4 regions of the Pseudomonas sp. MM227 genome follow, and region 1 is predicted to be linked to each of the others. Evidence: predicted binding sites of a transcription regulator. Region 1 holds the regulator's gene; each other region holds the start of a gene.
What was found. Region 1 encodes FliA, which starts transcription of late flagellar genes. Its sites were predicted from a motif close to CTAAAGTTTNNNNNNNNNNNGCCGNTAA; they were not measured.
Positions count from the first base shown of each region.

Region 2: a site for FliA is predicted at 3,424-3,451, ahead of motA (flagellar motor stator protein MotA). Genes of this name have one in related genera too.
Region 3: a site for FliA is predicted at 2,505-2,532, ahead of ONG87_RS02835 (methyl-accepting chemotaxis protein). Genes of this name have one in related genera too.
Region 4: a site for FliA is predicted at 3,418-3,445, ahead of ONG87_RS06265 (methyl-accepting chemotaxis protein). Genes of this name have one in related genera too.

Region 1 is NZ_OX352319.1:2,923,888-2,929,682, reverse strand. Features, by position in the region: gene flhA (flagellar biosynthesis protein FlhA) at 1-38, shown strand, start outside; gene flhF (flagellar biosynthesis protein FlhF) at 50-1,369, shown strand; gene fleN (flagellar synthesis regulator FleN) at 1,488-2,321, shown strand; gene fliA (RNA polymerase sigma factor FliA) at 2,315-3,061, shown strand; gene ONG87_RS13215 (chemotaxis response regulator CheY) at 3,275-3,649, shown strand; gene ONG87_RS13210 (protein phosphatase CheZ) at 3,669-4,457, shown strand; gene ONG87_RS13205 (chemotaxis protein CheA) at 4,516-5,795, shown strand, end outside.
Region 2 is NZ_OX352319.1:462,064-467,858, reverse strand. Features, by position in the region: gene ONG87_RS02090 (aspartate aminotransferase family protein) at 1-788, shown strand, start outside; gene ONG87_RS02085 (toll/interleukin-1 receptor domain-containing protein) at 975-1,442, shown strand; gene motB (flagellar motor protein MotB) at 1,477-2,502, opposite strand; gene motA (flagellar motor stator protein MotA) at 2,506-3,357, opposite strand; gene ONG87_RS02070 (HDOD domain-containing protein) at 3,527-5,047, shown strand; gene ONG87_RS02065 (rhodanese-like domain-containing protein) at 5,091-5,795, shown strand, end outside.
Region 3 is NZ_OX352319.1:638,664-644,458, reverse strand. Features, by position in the region: gene ONG87_RS02845 (response regulator) at 1-451, opposite strand, end outside; gene ONG87_RS02840 (aldehyde dehydrogenase (NADP(+))) at 843-2,429, shown strand; gene ONG87_RS02835 (methyl-accepting chemotaxis protein) at 2,623-4,539, shown strand; gene ONG87_RS02830 (hypothetical protein) at 4,644-5,795, opposite strand, start outside.
Region 4 is NZ_OX352319.1:1,368,126-1,373,920, reverse strand. Features, by position in the region: gene ONG87_RS06280 (transcriptional regulator) at 1-261, opposite strand, end outside; gene ONG87_RS06275 (DEAD/DEAH box helicase) at 403-1,746, opposite strand; gene ONG87_RS06270 (mechanosensitive ion channel family protein) at 1,930-3,195, shown strand; gene ONG87_RS06265 (methyl-accepting chemotaxis protein) at 3,589-5,469, shown strand; gene ONG87_RS06260 (hypothetical protein) at 5,529-5,795, opposite strand, start outside.

The DNA.
Region 1 (5,795 bases):
AAGTCACCATCGTTGCGACAGTAGGGCCCAACGGCTGAGGTAGTGGGTTATGCAAGTGAAGCGATTTTTCGCCGCCGACATGCGTCAGGCCATGAAATTGGTCCGCGATGAGCTGGGCGCCGACGCTGCCATCATTGGCAACCGTCGCATCGCCGGCGGCGTCGAGCTGACCGCAGCGCTGGACTACAAGCTGTCGGCCCTGGCGCCGCGCGTGCCCAACCTGGAGTTGGAAGAAGAGCTGCGCAAGACCCAATCGCGGATCGTTTCGGCCCAGGCCGAGCTGAGCACCCGTGGCGAGAGCGATGCGGCTACCAACCGCCAGCTGGTTGCCGGCCTGCCGTTGACCGCCGCCGAGCCGCTGGTCGAGCCGCGTCGCGAAGAGCCCCCGCGTGTGCAGGTGGCCCCCGCGCCACAGCCTGCCGTCGACCAACGTCTTTTCGATTCCATGCGTTCCGAACTCAACGGTTTGCGCCAACTGCTGGAAGTGCAGCTGGGCTCCCTGGCCTGGACCCAGCTGCAAGGCTGCAAGCCGGCGCAGGCGAATCTGTGGCGTCGTTTGCAGCGCATCGGCTTGTCCGGCCCGATCGCTCGCGAGCTGCTCAGCCTGACCAGCGAAATCAACGAACCTCGGCAGGCATGGCGGATGCTGCTGGCGCACTTGGCGCGTATGATCCGTACACCGGAAGTGGAACCGCTCGAAGAAGGTGGCGTGATCGCCATGGTCGGCCCGGCTGGCATGGGCAAGACCACCACTCTGGCCAAGCTGGCGGCCCGTTATGTGCTCAAGTACGGTTCCCAGAGCGTGGCGCTGGTGAGCATGGACAGCTTTCGCATCGGTGCCCAGGAACAACTCAAGACCCTGGGCCGCATTCTCAATGTATCGGTGACTCAGGTCGATCCGGGCCAGTCATTGGTACAAGCCCTGGAACCCCTGCTGCGCAAGCGCGTGGTATTGATCGACACCGCTGGCCTGCAAGCCAGCGATCCGGCCCTGCGCATGCAGCTCGAAAGCCTGGCCGGACGCGGGATCAATGCGCGCAATTACCTCGTGCTGGCTACTACCAGCCAGAAGCAGGTGCTCAGCGCGGCGTACCATAGCTACAAGCGTTGCGGTCTGGCCGGGTGCATCCTGACCAAACTGGATGAAACGGCCTGTCTCGGCGAAGTGCTGAGCCTGGCCATCAGTCAGGAACTGCCGATTGCCTATCTTACCGATGGGCCGCGCATTCCCGATGACTTGCATTTGCCGCGCCGGCACCAGTTGGTCAGCCGCGCAGTGAGCGTGCAAATGCAAGAAGAGCCCAGCGAAGAGGCCATGGCCGATATGTTCGCGGGTCTCTACCACAGCCCCGACAAGCGAGTTGGCTGAGGTGAAGAACGTTATGCAAGCACACTCTTCCTGCATCGTAGGGTTGCCAGGAAACACTCGAGCAATCGAACTGGCAGCCACTCGTGTGGCCTCGGTCTAGACAAGGTAAAGAACGAACATGGGCAGCATGCATCCCGTACAGGTGATCGCGGTGACCGGCGGCAAAGGTGGCGTCGGCAAGACTAATGTGTCAGTGAACTTGTCCCTGGCGTTGGCCGAGCTCGGCCGCCGGGTCATGTTGCTGGACGCCGACCTTGGCCTGGCCAACGTCGACGTGTTGTTGGGCCTGACCCCCAAGCGCACCCTGGCCGATGTGATCGAAGGTCGCTGCGAACTACGCGACGTGATGTTGCAGGGCCCCGGCGGCATCCGTGTCGTGCCGGCAGCCTCGGGTACCCAGAGCATGGTGCAGTTGAGCCCGGCCCAGCATGCCGGCCTGATCCAGGCCTTCAGCGATGTGGGCGACAACCTCGACGTACTGATCATCGACACCGCCGCCGGTATCGGCGAATCGGTAGTGAGCTTTGTCCGCGCCGCCCAGGAAGTCCTGCTGGTGGTATGCGACGAGCCCACCTCGATCACCGATGCCTACGCCTTGATCAAGCTGCTCAACCGCGATTACGGCATGAACCGCTTCCGGGTCCTGGCCAACATGGCGCAGAGCCCCCAGGAAGGGCGCAATCTGTTCGCCAAGTTGACCAAGGTGACCGATCGCTTCCTCGACGTTGCCCTGCAGTACGTCGGCGCCGTGCCCTACGATGAGTCGGTGCGCAAGGCCGTGCAGAAGCAGCGCGCCGTGTACGAGGCGTTCCCCCGTTCCAAATGCTCGCTGGCCTTCAAGGCGATCGCGCAGAAAGTAGACACCTGGCCTTTGCCGGCCAACCCCCGTGGCCACCTGGAGTTCTTCGTCGAACGCCTGGTCCAGCAAACCAGCGCAGGGCCCGTATCATGAGTGCCAGCGGATACCGTATGTACAGCAAGGCGTCGCGCGACTCGCAGCAGCATCAGCTGATCGAGCAATACGCGCCGCTGGTCAAGCGTATCGCCTATCACCTGCTGGCGCGTCTGCCAGCCAGCGTGCAGGTGGAAGACCTGATCCAGGCCGGCATGATCGGTCTGCTGGAGGTCTCGACCAAGTACGACTCGAGCAAGGGGGCCAGTTTCGAGACCTACGCCGGTATTCGTATCCGCGGCGCCATGCTCGACGAAGTGCGCAAGGGCGACTGGGCGCCGCGTTCGGTGCACCGCAATACCCGCATGGTCAGTGATGCCATTCGCCGAATCGAGTCGAAAACCGGTCGCGACGCTAAAGATCACGAGATCGCTGCCGAACTTAGTCTGAGTCTGGATGATTACTACGGGATCCTGAACGATACCTTGGGCAGCCGCTTGTTCAGCTTCGACGATCTGCTGCAGGACGGTGAGCACGAGGGCCTGCACGAAGACGGCGCCAGCGGTTCGCTGGAGCCCTCGCGGGATCTCGAGGACGAACGCTTTCAAGGCGCGCTGGCCGAGGCCATCGCCAACCTGCCCGAGCGCGAGAAGCTGGTCCTGTCGTTGTATTACGACGAAGAGCTGAACCTCAAGGAAATCGGCGAGGTACTGGGTGTCAGCGAGTCGCGGGTAAGCCAGTTGCACAGCCAGTGCGCGGCGCGACTTCGCGGGCGCCTGGGGGAATGGCGGGCACGCTGAAGGAACGGCAAGACCGGTGCGGGCTTTGTCGCGGGCAGAGCCCGCTCCCACAAAGGCCGAGACTGTGGGAGCGGGCTCTGCCCGCGAAGAGGCCTGCAGGCGTAGCGCGTGTAGGCGATCTGCAGCGGCAAGTGGCTCAGGCGAATTCGATTGTTATGCACGTCCAGGGGCTGGGCGTGTTCAAGACTGCTGGAGGTCTAATTGGACAAGAACATGAAAATCCTCATCGTCGACGATTTCTCGACGATGCGGCGCATCATCAAGAACCTGCTGCGTGACCTGGGCTTCACCAACACCGCCGAGGCCGATGATGGCAACACCGCCTTGCCGATGTTGCACAGCGGCAACTTCGATTTTCTCGTCACCGACTGGAACATGCCTGGCATGTCCGGCATCGACCTGCTGCGCCAGGTGCGCGCCGACGATCGCCTCAAGCACCTCCCGGTGCTGATGGTCACCGCCGAGGCCAAGCGCGAGCAGATCATCGAAGCCGCCCAGGCCGGGGTCAACGGGTATGTGGTCAAGCCTTTCACTGCGCAAGTGCTGAAAGAAAAAATCGAAAAGATTTTCGAGCGCGTCAATAGCTGAAGTCTGCAATGGGGGCGCAATGGACCACAAACAAAGCACGTTGGGGGACTTCGAGTCGACCCTGAAAAAACACGCAGTGGAGCTGGTCGACAGCCTTGAAAAAGGCCGTTTCGGCGACGCGGTGCAATTGATCCACGAACTGAACCAGACCCGCGATCGCGGCCTGTATCAGGAAGTGGGCAAGCTTACGCGCGAGCTGCACAGCGCAATCGTCAGTTTCCAGATCGATCCGAACATCCCCCAGGCCGAAGAGGTTTCGCAGATCACCGATGCGACCGAACGTCTGTCGTATGTGGTACGCCTGACCGAAAACGCGGCCAACCGCACCATGGATCTGGTCGAGCAGAGCACCCCGGTGCTCAATACGCTGAGTGCCGAAGCCAGTGCCTTGAGCGCCGACTGGCAGCGCTTCATGCGCCGCGAAGTGGCCGCCGACGAGTTCCGCGAACTGGCGCGCCGGGTCGACAGCTTCCTGACCCGCAGCGAGCAGGGCAATCGCGAAGTCGCCAGCCACCTCAACGACATCGTGCTGGCCCAGGATTATCAGGACCTCACCGGCCAGGTCATCAAGCGTGTCACCGCGCTGGTCACCGAAGTGGAGAGCAACCTGCTCAAACTGGTCCTGATGGCCAGCCAGGTCGATCGCTTCGCCGGCATCCAGCATGATCACGAACAGCTCCGCGCCGAAAAAGATCAAGAAAAACATCCCGCCAAGGGTGAAGGTCCGCAGATCCATGCCGATAAACGTGAAGACGTCGTATCCGGTCAGGACGATGTCGACGATCTGCTGTCCAGTCTGGGCTTCTAGGCCATCGCCTGCGCCTGACTGTGTTGACCGTTAATCACGTATTCCAGGGAGCATCCACATGAGCTTCGGCGCCGACGAAGAAATCCTTCAGGATTTCCTGGTAGAGGCCGGCGAAATTCTCGAGCAACTGTCCGAACAACTGGTCGAGCTGGAAAGCCGTCCCGATGATGCCGACTTGCTCAATGCAATTTTTCGCGGTTTTCACACTGTAAAAGGCGGCGCCGGCTTCCTCCAGCTCAACGAGCTGGTGGAGTGCTGCCATATCGCCGAGAACGTCTTCGACATCTTGCGCAAAGGTGAGCGCCGGGTCGACGCCGAACTAATGGATGTCGTTCTCGAAGCGCTGGACGCGGTCAACGGCATGTTCACCGAGGTGCGTGAACGCTCTCCGGTCACGCCGGCCAGCCCCCAGTTGCTCGATGCCCTGGCGCGCCTGGCCGAACCGGCTGCGGCGGTCGTTGCGCCGTCCGTGGCGGTGCCCGTTGCGGCGCCAGCCTCGACGCCGGGCGAAGACATCACCGACAGCGAGTTCGAGCAATTGCTCGATTCCTTGAGCGCGGCCAAAGCGCAGGCCGCCGCGCCCACCGCGTCCGCTGCTGCACAGCACGGCGCGGCCAGCGACGATATCACCGACGACGAATTCGAGTCGCTGCTCGACCAGCTGCACGGCAAGGGTCAGTTCGCGGTCGATGCGCTGGCGCCGGCTGCGGCATCGCCAGCCGCTTCGACGCAGGCTGCCGTGGGTGCGTCTGGCGACGAGATCACCGACGACGAGTTCGAGGCGCTGCTCGACCAGTTGCATGGCAAGGGTACGTTCACTGCCGATGCGGTCACGCCACCGCCTGCCCAGGCGCAGGCTCCCACGAGCGACCAGATCACCGACGACGAGTTCGAATCACTGCTCGACCAACTGCATGGCAAGGGCAAGTTCAGCGATGTCGCCAGCCTGCCCGAGACGCAGCCGGCTCCGGCCGCGCCCGCGCCGGTGGCGGCACCGCGCAAGGTCGAGGCAGCCCCTGCACGTGCACCGGTGGCCGAGAAACCGGTTGCCAGCGAAGCCGAGACGACCGTACGCGTCGATACCGCGCGCCTGGACGAAATCATGAACATGGTCGGCGAGCTGGTGCTGGTGCGTAACCGCCTGGTGCGCCTGGGCGCCAACAGCAGCGACGAAGCCATGTCCAAGGCAGTCTCGAACCTCGACGTGGTGACGGCCGACCTGCAGACGGCCGTCATGAAGACGCGCATGCAGCCGATCAAGAAGGTCTTCGGGCGTTTCCCGCGGCTGGTCCGCGACCTGGCCCGGCAGTTGAAGAAGGAAATCAACCTGGAACTGGT
Region 2 (5,795 bases), 2.2 Mb from region 1:
CAGCCAGCGATGGCGCGCACTTGAGCGCCGGACTGGGCCAACTGCCGGGCGATTGCGTGAAGATCCCCTTCGCCGACCTCGACGCGCTGGCCAGCGTCACCCAGGCGTTCGGACAGCGCATTGCGGCAGTGTTGCTCGAACCGATTCAAGGCGAAAGCGGTGTGCATGTCGCCTCCGCCGCCTACCTGCGCGCCCTGCGTGAGCACTGCGACCACCATGGCTGGTTGCTGATGCTCGATGAGATCCAGAGTGGCATCGGTCGCACCGGCCAGTGGTTCGCCTACCAGCATGCGGGCATCCAGCCGGATGTGCTCACGCTGGCCAAGGCCCTGGGCAATGGCATTCCGATCGGCGCCTGCCTGGCCAGCGCGGCAGTAGGCCGCCTGTTCACGCCCGGCAGCCATGGCAGCACGTTCGGCGGCAACCCGCTGGCCTGCCGGGTTGGCTGCACGGTGCTGGACATCATCGAGCGCGAGGGGCTGCTGGACAACGCCGCGCGCCAGGGGCAGGCGCTGCTCGAACGCTTGCGCAGCGAAGTGGGCGTCTTGCCCGGAGTCAAGGCTGTGCGCGGCGTGGGCCTGATGATCGGCGTGGAGCTGGACCGGCCCTGTCGCGAACTGATGCAGCGGGCGGCGCAAGAGCATGCCCTGCTGATCAACGTGACCCGTGGCACCACCCTGCGCCTGCTGCCGCCCTTGATCCTGAGTGCGGCTGAGGTGGAGCGTATTGCCGATGCCCTGTACGCCTTGGTCCATGCGCCGCAAGGGTTTTGCACAGGTGCCGGCTAGAGGAATTGGCCGTAGGAGAAGTTACTTTCCTAGGTAAGGAATGTCTCTTTTGAATGACATCCCTTGCCGCTTAAACGGCATTGAACAATCTTTCAACCTTCAACACTCACGATGAAGGTTTTCCATGCTCGACCTGCCCGTTGCCTGCCTGCGCCTCGTTCGACCGACTGCTGGCGGGAGTCGGCGATGAGCGTGTTCATCGGCTACCAGCATGCCGATCATCCACACGCGCTGCGGGTCCGCAAGCAACTGCGCAGGGCCGGGATCGAGGTGCGCATGGACGTGATGGACTTCGAATCGCTGACCACCCTGCATGTCACCGAGACGATCACCGCGCACATCCGTGACTGCACCCACGTGATCCTGATGATGTCCCACAGCAGCGCGCGGCGTTGGTGGATACCCTTCTCCATCGGCGAGGCGACCTCGTGGGACCGACGCATCTGCGTGTATCGAATGGGTGACCAGGCGCTGCCCGAATACCTGGCCCATTGGCCGACCCTGACGCGCACGCAGCAATTGGACTTCGTCATCGAGGCCTACCACCGCGAGGCGGCCCTGCGCATGCCGGCCAGTCAGCGCGAGACGCCGCTGCAGCTGTGCGCGCGCGATATCCACAGGGGCCTGCGCGAACGCATCGGGCGTGGATTCTAGCTCGGCCGCAAGGCTGGGAAGGCGGTGCGGCCCATCAGGGCGCGGGTTTGCCCGGCTCGACCATCTTCGTCGAGCCGTCCTCGAAGAGGTTCAGCCGCTGGCGCAGCTCGCGCGGCTGCACCGGCGCATCGGGATCACCGATCGACGCGCCAGGAGGACTGGCAGCTGGAGGCGCGCCGGGGGCCGGAGTTTCCAGGGCCGGTTGCTCGCCTTCGATATCGCGCTGGGCCTTCTTGGTCAGAACCACGATATCGATACGGCGATTGATGGAGTTCAGCGGATCCTTGCGGTCGAACAGCGAAGACGAGCCATAGCCAACCACGCGCGCGATCTGGTCTTCCGGGTAGCTGCCGGCTACCAGCGCGCGGCGCGCGGCATTGGCACGGTTGGACGACAGCTCCCAATTGCCGAAGCCGCCCGCCGCACTGCCGGCGTAGGGCTTGGCATCGGTGTGACCGCTGACGCTGATCTTGTTCGGCACCGCCTTGATGGTGTCCGCCATGGCCAGCAGGATGTCCTCGAAATAGGGTTTGAGCCGCGCACTGCCCAGGTCGAACATCGGCCGATTCTCGGCGTCGGTTATCTGGATGCGCAAACCGTCCTGAGTGATCTCGAAAAGGATCTGGTCCTTGAATTTCTGCAGCTGGGGGTTTTCGTCGACCTTGTTCTGCAGTTCCTGCAGCAACAATTCGAGGCGTTCCTTTTCAACCTGCTGGGCCACTTGCTCGGCCTGCTCGGCCGCGACCTGGGTCGAGGTTTCGGGCTTGGGCGGCGACACCTCGACGTCCGGATTCAGCGTCTTCTCGGGCGATAGCTGGGGCGAGCCGCCCAGGTCGATGACATAGGGCGTACCGCTTTCGGAGAAGCCGATCGGGTCCTTGAAGTAGCCAGCGATGGCGATCTTCTGTTCAGGCGTAGCTTCGGACAACAGCCACAATACCAGGAAGAACGCCATCATCGCCGTCGCGAAGTCGGCGAACGCGATCTTCCAGGCGCCGCCATGATGGCCGCCGCCAAAGCGCTTGACCCGCTTGACGATGATGGGCTGGTTGTTTTCCATGACTCAGCGACCGCGTACGGCTTGTTCGAGTTCGGCGAAGCTGGGCCGGTGCGCCGGGTACAGCACCTTGCGCCCGAACTCCACGGCCAGCGACGGCGGCATGCCCGAGGCCGAAGCCACCAGCGACGCCTTGATGGCCTCGTAGACGTTCAGTTCTTCCTTGGCGTCATGGGCCAGGCAGGTCGCCAAGGGCCCGAAGAAACCATAGGCCGCCAGGATACCCAGGAACGTACCGACCAGGGCGGCGCCGACGTGGCCGCCGATCGCTGCCTTGTCGCCATCACCCAGCGAGGCCATGGTCACGACGATACCCAGCACCGCCGCAACGATACCGAAACCGGGCAACGCATCGGCGATACCGGTCACGGCGTGGGACGGGTGCTCGAGCTCTTCCTTCATGCTCAGCAGCTCCATGTCGAACAAGCCTTCGAGTTCGTGTGGGGCCATGTTGCCCGAAGACATGATGCGCAGGTAATCGCAGATGAAGGCCATCATCTGCTCGTCCTTGAGGAGGGCTGGGTACTTGGCGAAGATCGGGCTGGCGGCGACGTCCTCGATGTCGGCCTCGATGGACATCATGCCCTCGCGACGGCTCTTGTTGAGGATCTCGAACAGCAGGCTCAGCACTTCCAGATAGAAGGCATGACTGAAGCGCGACTTGAACATCTTCAGCGACTTCTTCAGCACGATCATGGTGGTGCTGCCGGGGTTGGCCTGCAGGAACGCGCCCAGTGCGGCGCCACCGATGATCAGCACCTCGAAGGGCTGCACCAGGGCAGCCAACTGACCATGGGAAAGAACGTATCCGCCGAGCACGCTGGCGAACACGACAATGATGCCGATAATTTTAGCCATGGATAAAAAACACTTCAGAAGTCGGGTTCATGGACGAAAAAGGTGATGTTGAATCTGTTGTTCTCCTTATCGGCAGAACTGCGCCAGACTATAGGCAGCGGTTTTCAAAAGCCAGTTTGGTCCGTTCGTGTAGTCGGCCTGCATTCAGGCATGCATCAGGATAAGCATAGTGTCCAACGCCAAGCCTCAAACCCTCGACACCTGGCTCGCATTGCTCGATGGCGTGCGCCTGCCGATCCCCAGGCTCTACCACGACAAGGTTCGCGCGGCGATCAAGGACCGACGCCGCTCGCTGCGCGACATCGCTGACCTGATGCAGCACAGCCCGGCACTGGTGCTCAGCGTGATGCGCGAAGCCAACCGGCATGCCAGCAACAGCCTGGCGGAACCGGCGGAAAGCCTCGAAGTGGCCCTGAACCGGCTGGGCCTGTCGCGTGCCGAAGAGTTGCTGATGCGCCTGCCCGCGCTCGACCCGCAGCAGATGCCCCTGACCCTGCGTCAGTTGCAGATGATCAGCCAGCATGCCAGCCAGCAGGCCAATGGCCTGTTCGCGGCACGGCTGGCGCGGCTGTGGCAGGAGATCCACTGGGGCAGCCTGTTGTTCCTGTCGCCGCTCTGGCCACTGGCTGCCACCTACCCCGAACTGCTCGATGAATGGGAGCGTCGGGTCATTGCCGAGGGCGAAACGGCGGCCACGGTCGAGCAGGCGCTGTTCGGCGTACCGCTGCTGGTGCTCTGCGAGGCACTGGCGCAGAAATGGCGCTTGCCGGCCTGGGTGCTGCACGGCTATCGCCTGCTGCTTGGGGAACGCCGGGCGCTGGTGCAGGCGCTGCACATCGCCCGCGACAACCAGCACCGCCTGCGTCAGCAACAGCAACTGGACGACGAGCCGGCGCTGCGCCGCTGGCTGAACCAGCCGGCCAATACCATCCTGATGGCCAATGGTCTGGCCCTGGCGGCGCAGCACGGCTGGTTCACCCCCCACCTGCAGCGCTGGCAGTACCTGAGCTGCCTGTACCTGCAAGTGCCGCTGGAGCAGGTGCAGCAACAGGTTCATCAACATGCGGTGCACAGCGCCCGTGTGCACTGGGCTACCGACCTGTGGCACCCGGCGCGCAGCCTGCCGTGGCCGCCGCAGCACGCGCCCGCGACGCAGGACAGCGAACCGGCGCCGGCACCCAGCGAAGCGGCACTGGCGGGCTGGCGGCACCTGTGCACGCAGCTGCTGGCCACGCCAACGCCGTTCAACAATGCCTTGCACCTGACCACCTGCGCGCGCGATGCACTGCTGGCATGCGGCATGCAGCGGGTCATGCTGCTGATGGTCGACCGCAGCCATGGCAGCCTGCGCGTGCACCAGAGCGCGGGGCTGCCCAAGGAGGCGGCCGCGCTGAGCCTGGGCATCGAGCACAGCAGCCTGTTGCAGCGGCTGCTCGCCCAACCGACGCAGTTGCGCATGGGCAGCGCCAACAGCGCACAGCTCCAGGCGCTGCTGCCGGCGACCCTGCGCGCGCTGTTCCGCGGTGAACACGTGCTGCTGCGCTCGCTGGGGGTCGAAGGTCGCGTGCACACGTTGCTGGTCGCCGACCAGGGCGGACGCCCGTTTTCCGAGATCAGTGTGCAGGGCTTCGGCAAGACCGCACAGTGCATCGAGCGCGCGCTGGACAGCTTTACCAACCGCAGCCGGTAAGGCTTGCGCTACAATCGTCGTTCCGTTTCGTCTGGAGACCCGAATGCCTGACTTCGCTGGCCTGCCCCTGGTGATCGAGCCCGAGGCGCTGAGTACTCGGCTCGACGCCGCCAACCTGATCGTGGTCGACCTGACCAGCGCCGCGCGCTACGCATCCGGGCACATCCGCGGGGCGCGTTTCGTCGATCCCAAGCGTACCCAATTGGGTCAGCCGCCTGCACCGGGGCTGTTGCCCGGGCTGGCGGCGCTGGAGCAGCTGTTCGGCGAGCTGGGGCACCACCCGCAGGCGACCTACGTGGTCTACGACGACGAGGGCGGCGGCTGGGCCGGACGCTTCATCTGGCTGCTCGACGTGATCGGCCATTCTCGCTATCACTACCTCGATGGCGGCATCCTGGCCTGGGAGGCCGCCGGCCTGCCGCTGAGCCAGGACACGCCAGCCAGCGCCGGCGGCCCGGTGTCGCTGACCCTGCACGACGAGCCCACCGCAACCCGCGAGTACCTGCAAAGCCGCCTGGGCGCCAGCGACCTGGCCATCTGGGATGCCCGCGGCCCGCTGGAATACTCGGGCGAAAAAGTGCTGGCAGCCAAGGCGGGGCACATTCCCGGTGCGATCAACCTGGAGTGGACCGCCGCCATGGATCCGGCGCGCCAGCTGCGCATCCGCAGCGACGTCGCGCAGATGCTCGACGGCCTGGGCATCACCGCCGACAAGGAAATCATCACTCACTGCCAGACCCATCACCGC
Region 3 (5,795 bases), 2.3 Mb from region 1:
TGATGGCCTCGCGCAGAGCGTCGATGAAGCCGATGTGGATGGTGCTGTCGCTGCCGCCGCGCAAGGGGCCGCCGGTAGTCTTTTCCAGCAGGCCGGCCTGGAGCAGGACTCGGCGCAACTCGTCGGGCTCGGCCGGCTTCTTGATGAAGGCCAGCGCACCGAGTTCGCGTACCCGGCGCAGAGCCTGATCCTGCACGTCGCCGGAGACGACGATGACCTTGCAGCGCAAACCGTGCTCACGCAGTGCTGCCAAGACCTGGTAGCCGTCCATGTCGGGCATGGTCAGGTCGAGCAACATGACATCGCCCTTGCCCTCGCGAATCGCCTCGAGCGCCTGGCGGCCGTTCACCGCTTGGGTGATGGTGGTGTCCCAATCCGCTGGCAGGGCGCGCAGCAGCTGCTTGCGGGCCATGTTCGAGTCATCGCAGATCAGCAGGGGAATGGGCGGCATGGCCTCTCGTTCTCTTCATGGGGCGACGCGCGTCATCGCCATTGATGCACCATTGCTCACCTTACCTCCAAGGCCCTGTTCGCCGCTACCTTGCGTGCTGGCTATTTGCTTTCTTTCGGCGCGAATGCCGATGTGGCTTACCGCGGTCTGCCTGATTCACCGCATAGACCGCCGACGCGGCTTGCGCCGCTGCTACAGGGGTTGCGAATCGACCACGACAGGCCTCTGTAGCAGCGGCGCAAGCCGCGTCCGGGCTCACCGCGGTCTGCCTGATTCACCACATCTGCGGCCGAGGCGGCTACAGTAGGGGGTTCGGGGGGCAACTTGCCCGGTATATGCTCAAGTTGTATGATGTCTGTTAACAACCCGCCCACAGGACACGGAGACAACAATGCCTAACATCCTCGGTCACAACTTCATCGGCGGCAACCGCAGCGCCAGTGGCGAGCCCAAACTCAAGAGTGTCGACGCCACCACTGGCGAGGCGCTTCCTTATAGCTTCTACCAAGCCACCGATGCCGAAGTCGACGCCGCCTGCCAGGCCGCCGACGACGCTTTCCTGGAATATCGCCAGCTGAGCCCCGCTCGCCGCGCTGAATTCCTCGATGCCATCGCTGACGAACTCGATGCGCTGGGTGATGATTTCGTAGCAGTCGTCTGCCAGGAAACCGCCCTGCCTGCCGGCCGCATCCAAGGCGAACGCGGTCGCACCAGCGGCCAGATGCGCCTGTTTGCCAAAGTGCTGCGCCGTGGAGACTTCCTTGGTGCCCGGATCGACCTCGCCCTGCCCGACCGCAAGCCGCTGCCGCGCGTCGACCTGCGCCAGTACCGCATCGGCGTCGGCCCGGTTGCCGTGTTCGGCGCCAGCAACTTCCCCCTGGCGTTCTCCACGGCCGGTGGCGACACCGCCGCCGCGCTGGCCTCGGGTTGCCCGGTTGTATTCAAGGCCCACAGCGGGCACATGGCGACAGCCGATCTGGTCGGCACCGCCATCATCCGTGCTGCAGAAAAGACCGGCATGCCCAAGGGCGTGTTCAACATGATCTTCGGTGCCGGCGTCGGCGAGCCGCTGGTCAAGCATCCGGCCATTCAAGCGGTCGGCTTCACCGGCTCGCTGAACGGCGGCAATGCGCTGTGCAAAATGGCCGCCGAGCGTGCCCAGCCGATCCCGGTGTTCGCTGAAATGTCCAGTATCAACCCGGTCGTCCTGCTGCCGGACGCCTTGGCCACCCGCGGCGAAACCGTGGCCAAGGAACTGGCGGCGTCCGTGGTGATGGGCGGTGGCCAGTTCTGCACCAACCCGGGCTTGGTGATCGGCGTTCGCTCGCCGGCCTTCAGCGCTTTCCTCGAGCAGCTGCAAACGCAAATGGCTGCCCAGGCGCCGCAAACCATGCTCAATGCCGGTGGTCTGCGCAGCTACAGCAAAGGTGTCGAACACCTGCTGGCCCATGAAGGCATCACGCACCTGGCCGGTAACCCGCAGGAAGGCCAACAGGCTCAGGCGCAGCTGTTCAAGGCTGATGTAAGCCTGCTGCTCAATGGCGACGAACTGCTGCAGGAAGAAGTGTTCGGCCCGGCCACCGTGGTGATCGAAGTCGCCGACGATGCCGAGCTCAAGACCGCGCTGCAATCGCTGCGCGGACAGCTGACCGCCACCCTGATCGGCGAACCGGCCACCGACCTGGTCAAGTACCAATGGCTGGTGCCGGTGCTGGAACAGAAAGTCGGCCGCATTCTGGTCAACGGTTACCCGACCGGTGTGGAAGTGTCCGACGCCATGGTCCACGGCGGCCCTTACCCAGCCACCTCGGATGCGCGCGGTACCTCTGTCGGCACCCTGGCGATCGACCGCTTCCTGCGTCCGGTCTGCTACCAGAACTACCCGGACGCGCTGCTGCCCGAAGCGCTGCGCAATGCCAACCCGTTGGGCCTGCAACGCCTGGTGAACGGTGAGTGGAGTTCGCAGCCGATCGCTTGATGCAACGGCCGCAACAGCCAGACGGCGCGATCTCGATCGCGCCGTTTTTTTTTGCCTCGGTGATCCGATTTTTTGTTTCAGCTCTGCGACAAGGTGCCGATATGGGGGGATCAAGAAGACCTTTTCATGGCGACCACCCATAACCACAACGACGGTCGTCCAGGTCTGATCCTTTACTGTCAGGAGCACATTTATGAACGGCTGGTTCGGCAATATCAGCGTTACCCGAAAACTTGCGCTGGGCTTTGGCCTGGTGCTGGTATTGACCGCGCTGCTGGCGCTGACCGGCTGGACCAGCTTGAGCAGCCTGATCCAGCGCAGCAACTGGATGAGCGACATTTCCGAACTGAACAACAGCCTGACCAAGCTGCGCATCGTGCGCCTGCAGTACATGCTGGCCAACGGCGATGATGCGTCTGCGCAAACCGTGCAGACCCAACTGGACGCTTTCGAGACCCAGCAGAAGAAACTGATCGACGGCTTCAAGAGCCCCGAGAACCTGCAGCGCCTCAAGGCCCAGTCCGAGCAGATCGACGCGTATCAGAAGTCGTTGAACCAGATGCGCGACGGCTACAAGGCCAGCAATGTCGCGCGGCAGAACATGACCGCCACGGCGACGGCTGCCACCGAGCTGGTCAACCAGATCAATCAGGCAGTGCTTGCAGTGCCCGACGGCGACCTGCGCTTCGACGAATTCCAGGCCATCACCCGCGTCCGTGAACTGATCCAGCAGACGCGCTACGACGTGCTCGCCTATACCAGCAACGTCAATGAAAAATCCGAACAGGCCGCCTTCGCCCAGATGGACCGCGCCGTGGCCGAGCTGCAGCAGCTGTCCGCCCGCCTGCCCACCGAGCAGTCCCGCTTCCAGCAACTCAACGCCGCGCTGGGTAACTACCGCACTGCAGTCGCCGGCTTCAAGGCGGCAATCGCCAACATCGCTACGGCGCGTGCCGAGATGACCGTGGAAGGCGCTGAAATCGTCCGCCTGAGCGACGAGCTGTACAAGATCCAGATCCAGCGGCGCGATGCCGAAAGCGCCGAAGCGCGCAGCTATCAGATCGGCGCCGCGCTGCTGGCCCTGATCTTCGGGATCCTTGCCGCGTGGATCATTACCCGCCAGATCACCCGCCCACTGCAGCAGACCCTGGAAGTTGTCGAGCGCATTGCCGGCGGCGACCTGAGTCAGAACCTGCAAGTCACCCGCAAGGACGAGCTGGGCGTGCTGCAACAAGGCATTCAGCGCATGGGCGCAACCCTGCGCGAGCTGATCGGCGGCATCCGCGACAGCGTCACCCAGATCGCCAGCGCTGCCGAAGAATTATCCGCCGTCACCGAACAGACCAGTGCCGGGGTCAACAACCAAAAAGTCGAAACCGATCAGGTCGCCACCGCCATGCACGAGATGACCGCGACCGTTCAGGAAGTGGCGCGCAACGCCGAACAGGCCTCGGTGGCCGCCACCACCGCTGACGACGAAGCGCGTGAAGGTGACAAGGTGGTAGGCGAAGCCATCGCGCAGATCGAGAAACTGGCCGACGAAGTCCGTCGCTCCACCGAAGCGATGAACGCCCTGCAGAAGGAAAGCGACAAGATCGGCAGCGTCATGGACGTGATCAAGGCAGTCGCCGAGCAGACCAACCTGCTGGCCCTCAACGCAGCCATCGAGGCGGCCCGCGCAGGCGAGGCCGGACGTGGCTTTGCCGTGGTGGCCGATGAGGTTCGCGGCCTGGCCCAGCGTACGCAGAAATCCACCGAGGAAATCGAAGGTCTGGTGGCCGGTCTGCAGATGGGCACGCAACAGGTGGCCAGTGTGATGTTGAGCAGCCGTGGCCTGACTGACAGCAGTGTCGAGCTGACACGCCGCGCCGGCACTTCGCTTGCGAACATTACCCGCACGGTGTCCAGCATCCAGGCGATGAACCAGCAGATTGCAGCTGCAGCCGAACAGCAAAGCTCGGTTGCCGAGGAAATCAGCCGCAGCATCATCAACGTGCGCGATGTATCGGAGCAGACGGCCGCCGCCAGTGAAGAAACGGCCGCCTCAAGCGTCGAGTTGGCACGCCTGGGCAACCAGTTGCAGATGATGGTCAGCCATTTCCGCGTCTAAGAAAGCACGCTCACATCCTGACGCGACTTACGCCGCTGCTACGGAAACCGATCCCCTGTAGCAGCGGCGCAAGCCGCGTCCGGCCGCAACACGACCCAACCCGCTCACTCCACTTCCTTCAACACCCGCTCTTCATGAAAGAACGCGTTCGGGTCCACACCCGCGCGGAAAAAGTACCCGTAATCCTCCAGGTAATACAGCGTCTCCACCCGCTTGAGGTTGTCTTCCAGGTGCGCACAGCGCAGCTTCTTCGCCTGACCGCTCAAGCGGCCATTGACCTGGGTCGCGGGCAACTGCTGCTCGACACGGCAGTCGAACGCCTGACGCGGCTTGCCGTACTCGCCGACCACGCTGTTGCTCATCTTGCCATCGGTCACATAGCCCAGCTGCGCACCCACCGGCATGTTCTTCCAGTCCCCGCTGAACGCAATGGCATTCAAACCGACGTTGTCCACCATCGGCGCTTCGCCGCTGTAGACGGTTTGCTGGGCCAACGCGACCAAGCCGCGAAAGCTCACCGCCTGCCCCTCGAAATTGCTGCCTTTGGTGCGCACCGAGAGCAGCCCCGACGCCTTGTCCTGGCTGAACGATTTTTCCTCGGTGAACGGTGCGCTCTGCCCTTTGAGATGGGCCGTACCGGTTTCCACTACCCGTTTCAGCACCTTTGCCGGTTTCGGCAGGTTCAACTGCTTGACCGCCGACAGCGCCGGCGCCTGCACGCGCGGGGTGGCCAGCACCAACGGAGCCTTGCTCCGCGGCTTGAACGCCGGCAATCCGGCCAGGCCTTCGGGCTTGCCGCAGGCAGCGTCGAACACCCGTCGATAATCCGGGTCGCTGTCCTTCACGTTGTAAGTCTTGGGCTCGAAAAACACCCCACCATCGGTCACCGTGTTGTGCTCATCCAGGTCATACCCGGCCAGCAGGCTGAACGTCTGCTTGGCGCAGTCCAGGGCATAGCGCTCGCGTTTCTGTGCATAGGGCGCGTTGTGTGGCTGATCGTGGCCGATGGTCGGCGAGTCGTAGGCCGCCCAGAACTGCAACTGCCCCTCGACGGTAGCCAAACTGTTACGGTCGATCAGCACCCATTGTTCATCGCCCTTGCCCAACAGCACTCGCCAATCGGGCTGGGGAGTGGCGGCGCAGGCGCGCTGGAAAGCGGGATTGGCATTCAACGCCGCTACCTGCGCAGCCGGGATCGGACGGGCCGGCGCATACTTGCCATCGGGGCTGGCGAAATAGATGCGTTTCACCCCGTC
Region 4 (5,795 bases), 1.6 Mb from region 1:
GCCACGCATCGTCAACTGGAAATTGCGGCCCGTGCCACCTTCGCTGTCAGGACGCTGCTCGATGAACCCGCGCTCCAGCAACAGCTTCTCATAGTCGCGGGCCTGGGTTTGCAACTGGTCGACAGCAGCAGGCGTGTCACCCTGAGCGGTGGCTGCATCGGCGTGGTCCTGGGCATAGCGGTGCGGGGTGAAATCCTGATTGGCGCCGTTCTGCACTTCGTGCAACAGCCGCTCGATCAACTGCCAGTCGTAAGTGGTCATCCGGAAGAACCTCCAACACATGAGTGAAAGGGCTTGCCAGGTATGGGACCGGGTGGGTGCGGGGGAGTTGCGCGAAGACAGCTTTGCGGGGTGTTTTGGCAGGTCTGGCCTCCGCCGGGAAGCCAGCCTGCCTGGCGCAGTTTACTCGCTGACAGCCGGCTTGCGACGCTTGAGCGGTGCCAGCCCGTCCTGGCTTACCAACGCCGGTGCATCGGACTTGGGACGGTTGACGCTCTTGCGCTTGGTCGGGCCCTTGGCAACGCTTTTCTTGTCGCCCTTTTTGTCCTTGTCGGTCTTTTTCTTCTTCACGCCGACCGCCTTGCCCGACGCCTTGACCTTTTTCGGTCCGCCGTAGGTACCTTTGACTTCCTTGATCACCCGGCGCTCGAAGGTCTGCTTGAGGTAGCGCTCGATGCTGGACATCAAGTTCCAGTCACCGTGGCAGATCAGCGAGATCGCCAGGCCTTCGTTGCCGGCGCGGCCAGTCCGGCCGATGCGGTGCACGTAGTCATCGCCGCTGCGCGGCATGTCGAAGTTGACCACCAGGTCCAGGCCGTCGACGTCCAGGCCGCGGGCCGCCACATCGGTAGCCACGAGGATTTTCACGCCGCCCTGCTTGAGGCGATCGATGGCCAGCTTGCGGTCCTTCTGGTCCTTGTCGCCGTGCAGCACGAACGCCTTGTATTCCTGCGCCACCAGGCGCCCGTAGATACGGTCGGCCATGGCCCGGGTGTTGGTGAAGACGATTGCCTTCTGGTACGTCTCGTTGGCCAGCAGCCAGTTGAGGATCTGCTCTTTGTGGACGTTGTGGTCGGCGGTGACGATCTGCTGGCGAGTGCCCTCGGCCAGTTGGCTGACGTTGTTGATCAGCAAGTGCTCGGGATCCTTCAACACCTTGCCGATCATGTCGCGCAGCCCGGCACCGCCGGTGGTGGCCGAGAACAACAGGGTCTGTTCACGCTGGCCGCACTCGTCGCTCAGGCGCGTCACGTCTTCGGAGAAGCCCATGTCGAGCATGCGGTCGGCTTCGTCGAGCACCAGCACCTCGACCTTCTTGAGGTCCAGGTTGCCGGCGTTGAGCTGTTCCAGCAGGCGCCCAGGGGTGCCGATGAGGATATCCGGTACCTTGCGCAGCATGGCTGCCTGCACCTTGAAGTCTTCACCGCCGGTGATCAGGCCCGCCTTGATGAAAGTGAACTGGCTGAAGCGCTCTACTTCCTTCAAGGTTTGCTGGGCCAGTTCGCGGGTCGGCAACAGGATCACCACGCGAATGTCGACGCGCACCTTGGCCGGGCCCATCAGGCGGTTGAGAATCGGCAGGACGAATGCGGCAGTCTTGCCGCTGCCGGTTTGCGCCGTCACCCGCAGGTCGCGCCCTTGCAATGCCAGGGGAATGGCGGCCAGCTGCACCGGCGTCGGCTCGACAAATTTCAGCTCGGCGACGGCTTTGAGCAGGCGTTCATGCAGGGCGAATTGGGAAAACACGGGTGTTACCTCGACGGAGTACATAAATTCGACTGCATAGGGTACCGGTTTGCGCACGATTAGCCGAATTTCTTTACCCGTAAGTCGGTAAATTGCGTGCAAATCTTTCCAGGCGTGGCGATTGCCCCACTCGATGGGCTTTAATCCCCGCCCCTTTTCAATCCGGGAGCTGCACGCCACCCCATGAACATCGAATCGCTCTGGCACCAAACCGTCACTTTCATCACTGGCCTGGACGACCAGCCGGTCCTGCAGGCCGGTGTGTCGCTGTTCCTGCTGCTGATCGCCGCCTTCGCCCTGGGCCGATTGGCGCGCTTCCTGACCCTGCACGCGGTCAAGCTGCTCAGTCGCCGGCCATCGCTGCACTGGCTCAACGACTTTTTGCACAACAAGGTCTTCCATCGCCTGGCGCAAATGACGCCGTCGCTGGTGGTGCAGTTCAGTCTGGGCTTGATCCCGGTGCTGAGCGACAACAGCAAGCACGTCATCGGCAACATCGCGCTGGGCTTCACCATCCTGTTCCTGGTACTGGCCCTGGGGGCCCTGCTCAATGCACTGATCGACATCTATGCGCGCACCGAGCACGCCCGCACCCGCTCGATCAAGGGCTACGTGCAACTGGCCAAGATGATCCTGTACATCTTCGGTGCCATCATCATCGTCGCCACGTTGATCGACCGCTCGCCGCTGTTGCTGCTGTCCGGGCTGGGCGCCATGTCGGCGGTCATCCTGCTGGTCTACAAGGACACCCTGCTGTCGTTCGTGGCCAGCGTGCAGTTGACCAGCAACGACATGCTGCGCGTCGGCGACTGGATCGAGATGCCCCAGGTGGGCGCCGACGGCGACGTCGTCGACATCACCCTGCACACCGTGAAGATCCAGAATTTCGACAAGACCATCGTCTCCATCCCCACCTGGCGGCTGATGAGCGAGTCGTTCAAGAACTGGCGCGGCATGCAGCAGTCCGGCGGACGGCGCATCAAGCGCAGCCTGCACATCGACGCCAGCGGCATACGCTTTCTCGACGAACAGGAGCAGTTGCGCCTGACCCAGATTCGCCTGCTCAGCGGCTACGTCAGCAGCAAGCAGGCCGAACTCAAGGCGTGGAACGCGGCGCAGGGCGAGGTCGCGGAACTCTCGGCCAACCAGCGGCGCATGACCAACCTGGGGACTTTCCGCGCCTACGCTCTGGCGTATCTCAACGCCCACCCGGACATCCAGCCGAACATGACCTGCATGGTCCGTCAGATGGAAGCCACCGCCGAGGGCGTGCCGCTGGAAATCTACTGCTTCACCCGCACCACGGCGTGGGCGGAGTACGAACGGATTCAGGGCGATATCTTCGATTACCTGCTGGCCGTGCTGCCGGAGTTTGGCCTGAGCGTCTACCAGAAGCCCAGCGGCGCCGATCTGCGCGGCGGGTTGGTGGCGGTGACCGGTCCGCACTGAACGCAACCCCGTTCGTAGGAGCGGTCCGTGGCCGCGAAGGGCGCACCGCGGTGTGTCAGGTACCATACGGTGCGCCCTCCGCGGCCAATGACCGCTCCTACGGGATGCCGCAGCTCCTGTGGGAGCGGGCTCTGCCCGCGAATGAGCCGCCGCGGTGTGTCAGGCACTGCGCGGTGCGCCCTCCTCGGCCGGTGACCATGTGGCGGAAAACCACGATCAGTTCTCATGTTCGCGCGCGCGCAGCCGAAACGCTGAAGACGACGGTTGTCGGCGCAACTCGATTGCCGCCATCCGGTGCTCGCCCCCAGTCCGACCTGCTGCCTGACAGCGCTGCTGCATCCCCAGCACGGCGCCTGGCTTTCGCCCCCTCATGCCCCGGAACCTCTAGCGTCCATGAACTTGAAATTCAGCCATAAAATCCTGATCGCCGGGTGCAGCATCGTCATCCTGGCGTTCGCACTGTTCACGCTCTACAACGACTACCTGCAGCGCAGCGCCATCCAGCAGAACCTCAGCGCATCGGTCAAGCAGTCGGGCGAGCTGACCGCCAGCAGCGTCAAGAACTGGCTCAGCGGCCGGATTCTGGTGATTGAAAACCTGCGCCAGAACATTGCCTATCAAGGCGATAAGGCGGACTACCCGGGCCTGCTGGACCAGCCCGTGATCACGACCAACTTTCAATTCACCTACATGGGTGTGGCCGACGGCACCTTCATCCAGCGGCCCGACACCAAGATGCCTGACGGGTACGATCCGCGTCAGCGGCCCTGGTACAAAGCTGCAGTGACAGCGGATCAAGTCATGCTGACGCCGCCCTATCTGGCATCGGTGGGTGGCCTGGTCGTCACGGTGGCAGCGCCCGTCAAACGCCAAGGTCAGTTGATGGGCGTAGTCGGCGGCGACTTGAGCCTCGACACGTTGGTGCAGATCATCAATTCGGTGGATTTTGGCGGGATCGGCCAGGCGTTTCTCGTCAGCGCAGACGGTCAAGTGTTGGTGTCGCCGGACAAGGATCAGGTCATGAAAAACCTGAAAGACATCTACCCCGGCAGCACGCCGCGAATCGAGAAGAATCTGCAGGAGGTCACCCTCGATGGTCAGGCGAGACTGCTGTCGTTCACGCCGGTCACAGGGTTGCCTTCGGCGGATTGGTACGTGGGTCTGTCGATCGACAAGGACAAAGCCTACGCCCCACTGCGCCAGTTCCGTACGTCGGCCGTGATCGCCATGGTCGTTGCCGTTCTCGCCATTGCCTTGTTGCTGACCTTGCTCATCAAGTTCTTGATGCGTCCATTGGTGACCATGGGCCGGGCAATGCGTGACATCGCGCAGGGCGAAGGCGATCTGACGCGTCGCCTGGTCGTTGAAAGCCGTGATGAATTCGGTGAACTCGGTACCTCGTTCAACCAGTTCGTCGAGCGTATCCATGCCTCCATCGGCGAGGTGTCGTCGGCTACCCGGGAAGTGCATGCATTGGCCCAACGGGTCATGCACTCTTCCAACCAGTCCATCGCAGGCTCCGACGAGCAAAGCGCCCGTACCGAAAGCGTTGCAGCTGCAATCAACGAGCTGGGTGCTGCCGCCCAAGAGATTGCCCGCAACGCCGCGCAAGCGTCGCGTCAGGCCAGCGATGCCAGCGGTCAGGCCGACGACGGTCGCCAAGTGATGACGCAGACCATCGAGGCAATAAGCACGTTATCCGAGAAAATCAGCCTGTCGTGCGAGCAGATTGAAACCTTGAACGCGGGCACCGACAACATCGGCCACATCCTCGACGTGATCAAGGGTATTTCCCAACAGACCAATCTGTTGGCCTTGAACGCTGCCATCGAGGCGGCGCGGGCCGGTGAAGCGGGCCGTGGTTTTGCAGTCGTGGCCGATGAGGTGCGAAACCTGGCGCACCGCACCCAGGAGTCTGCCGAAGAGATTCACAAGATGATCACGGCGCTTCAGGTGGGTTCGCGCGAAGCGGTGGTGACGATGAATACCAGCCAGGCTTCCAGTCAGCAAAGCATGACGGTGGCCAACCAGGCCGGCGATCGTCTGGCCATCGTGACCCAGCGAATCGGCGAGATCGACGGCATGAACCAATCCGTTGCTGCCGCTACCGAGGAGCAGACTTCGGTGGTGGAGGCGCTGAATGTGGATATCAGTCAAATCAACATGCTGAATCAGCAGGGCGTGACCAACCTCACCGAAACCCTGCGAAATTGCGATGCGCTCTCCCAGCAGGCCAACCGTTTGAAGCAGTTGGTGGACAGCTTCAAGATCTAGTCATGCCCGCTGTGGCATTCAGGCCTGATGCTTGATGAATTGTGAAGAGGCGGAAAGGCTTACCCTTCCGACTTTTCCTTAGCTTCCTGCTCGGCTGCAGAGTGTCGGGTTTCGGATTTCTCGTCACCCTCCGTCATCCACGGCTTGGCGCTCTGCTGCGCCTTGTCGATCGTCTCGTTGATCTGCTTGGCCGATTCGCTGAAGGTGTCACGCGCTGCTTCGACCAGTTGCGTCTTGGAGGTTTCGATGACCTTGTTCGCCGCGGTTTCGGCCGCGTCACAGCCGGCAAGAAGGACGGTCAGCGCGACCATGGCCGGGTAAGCGAT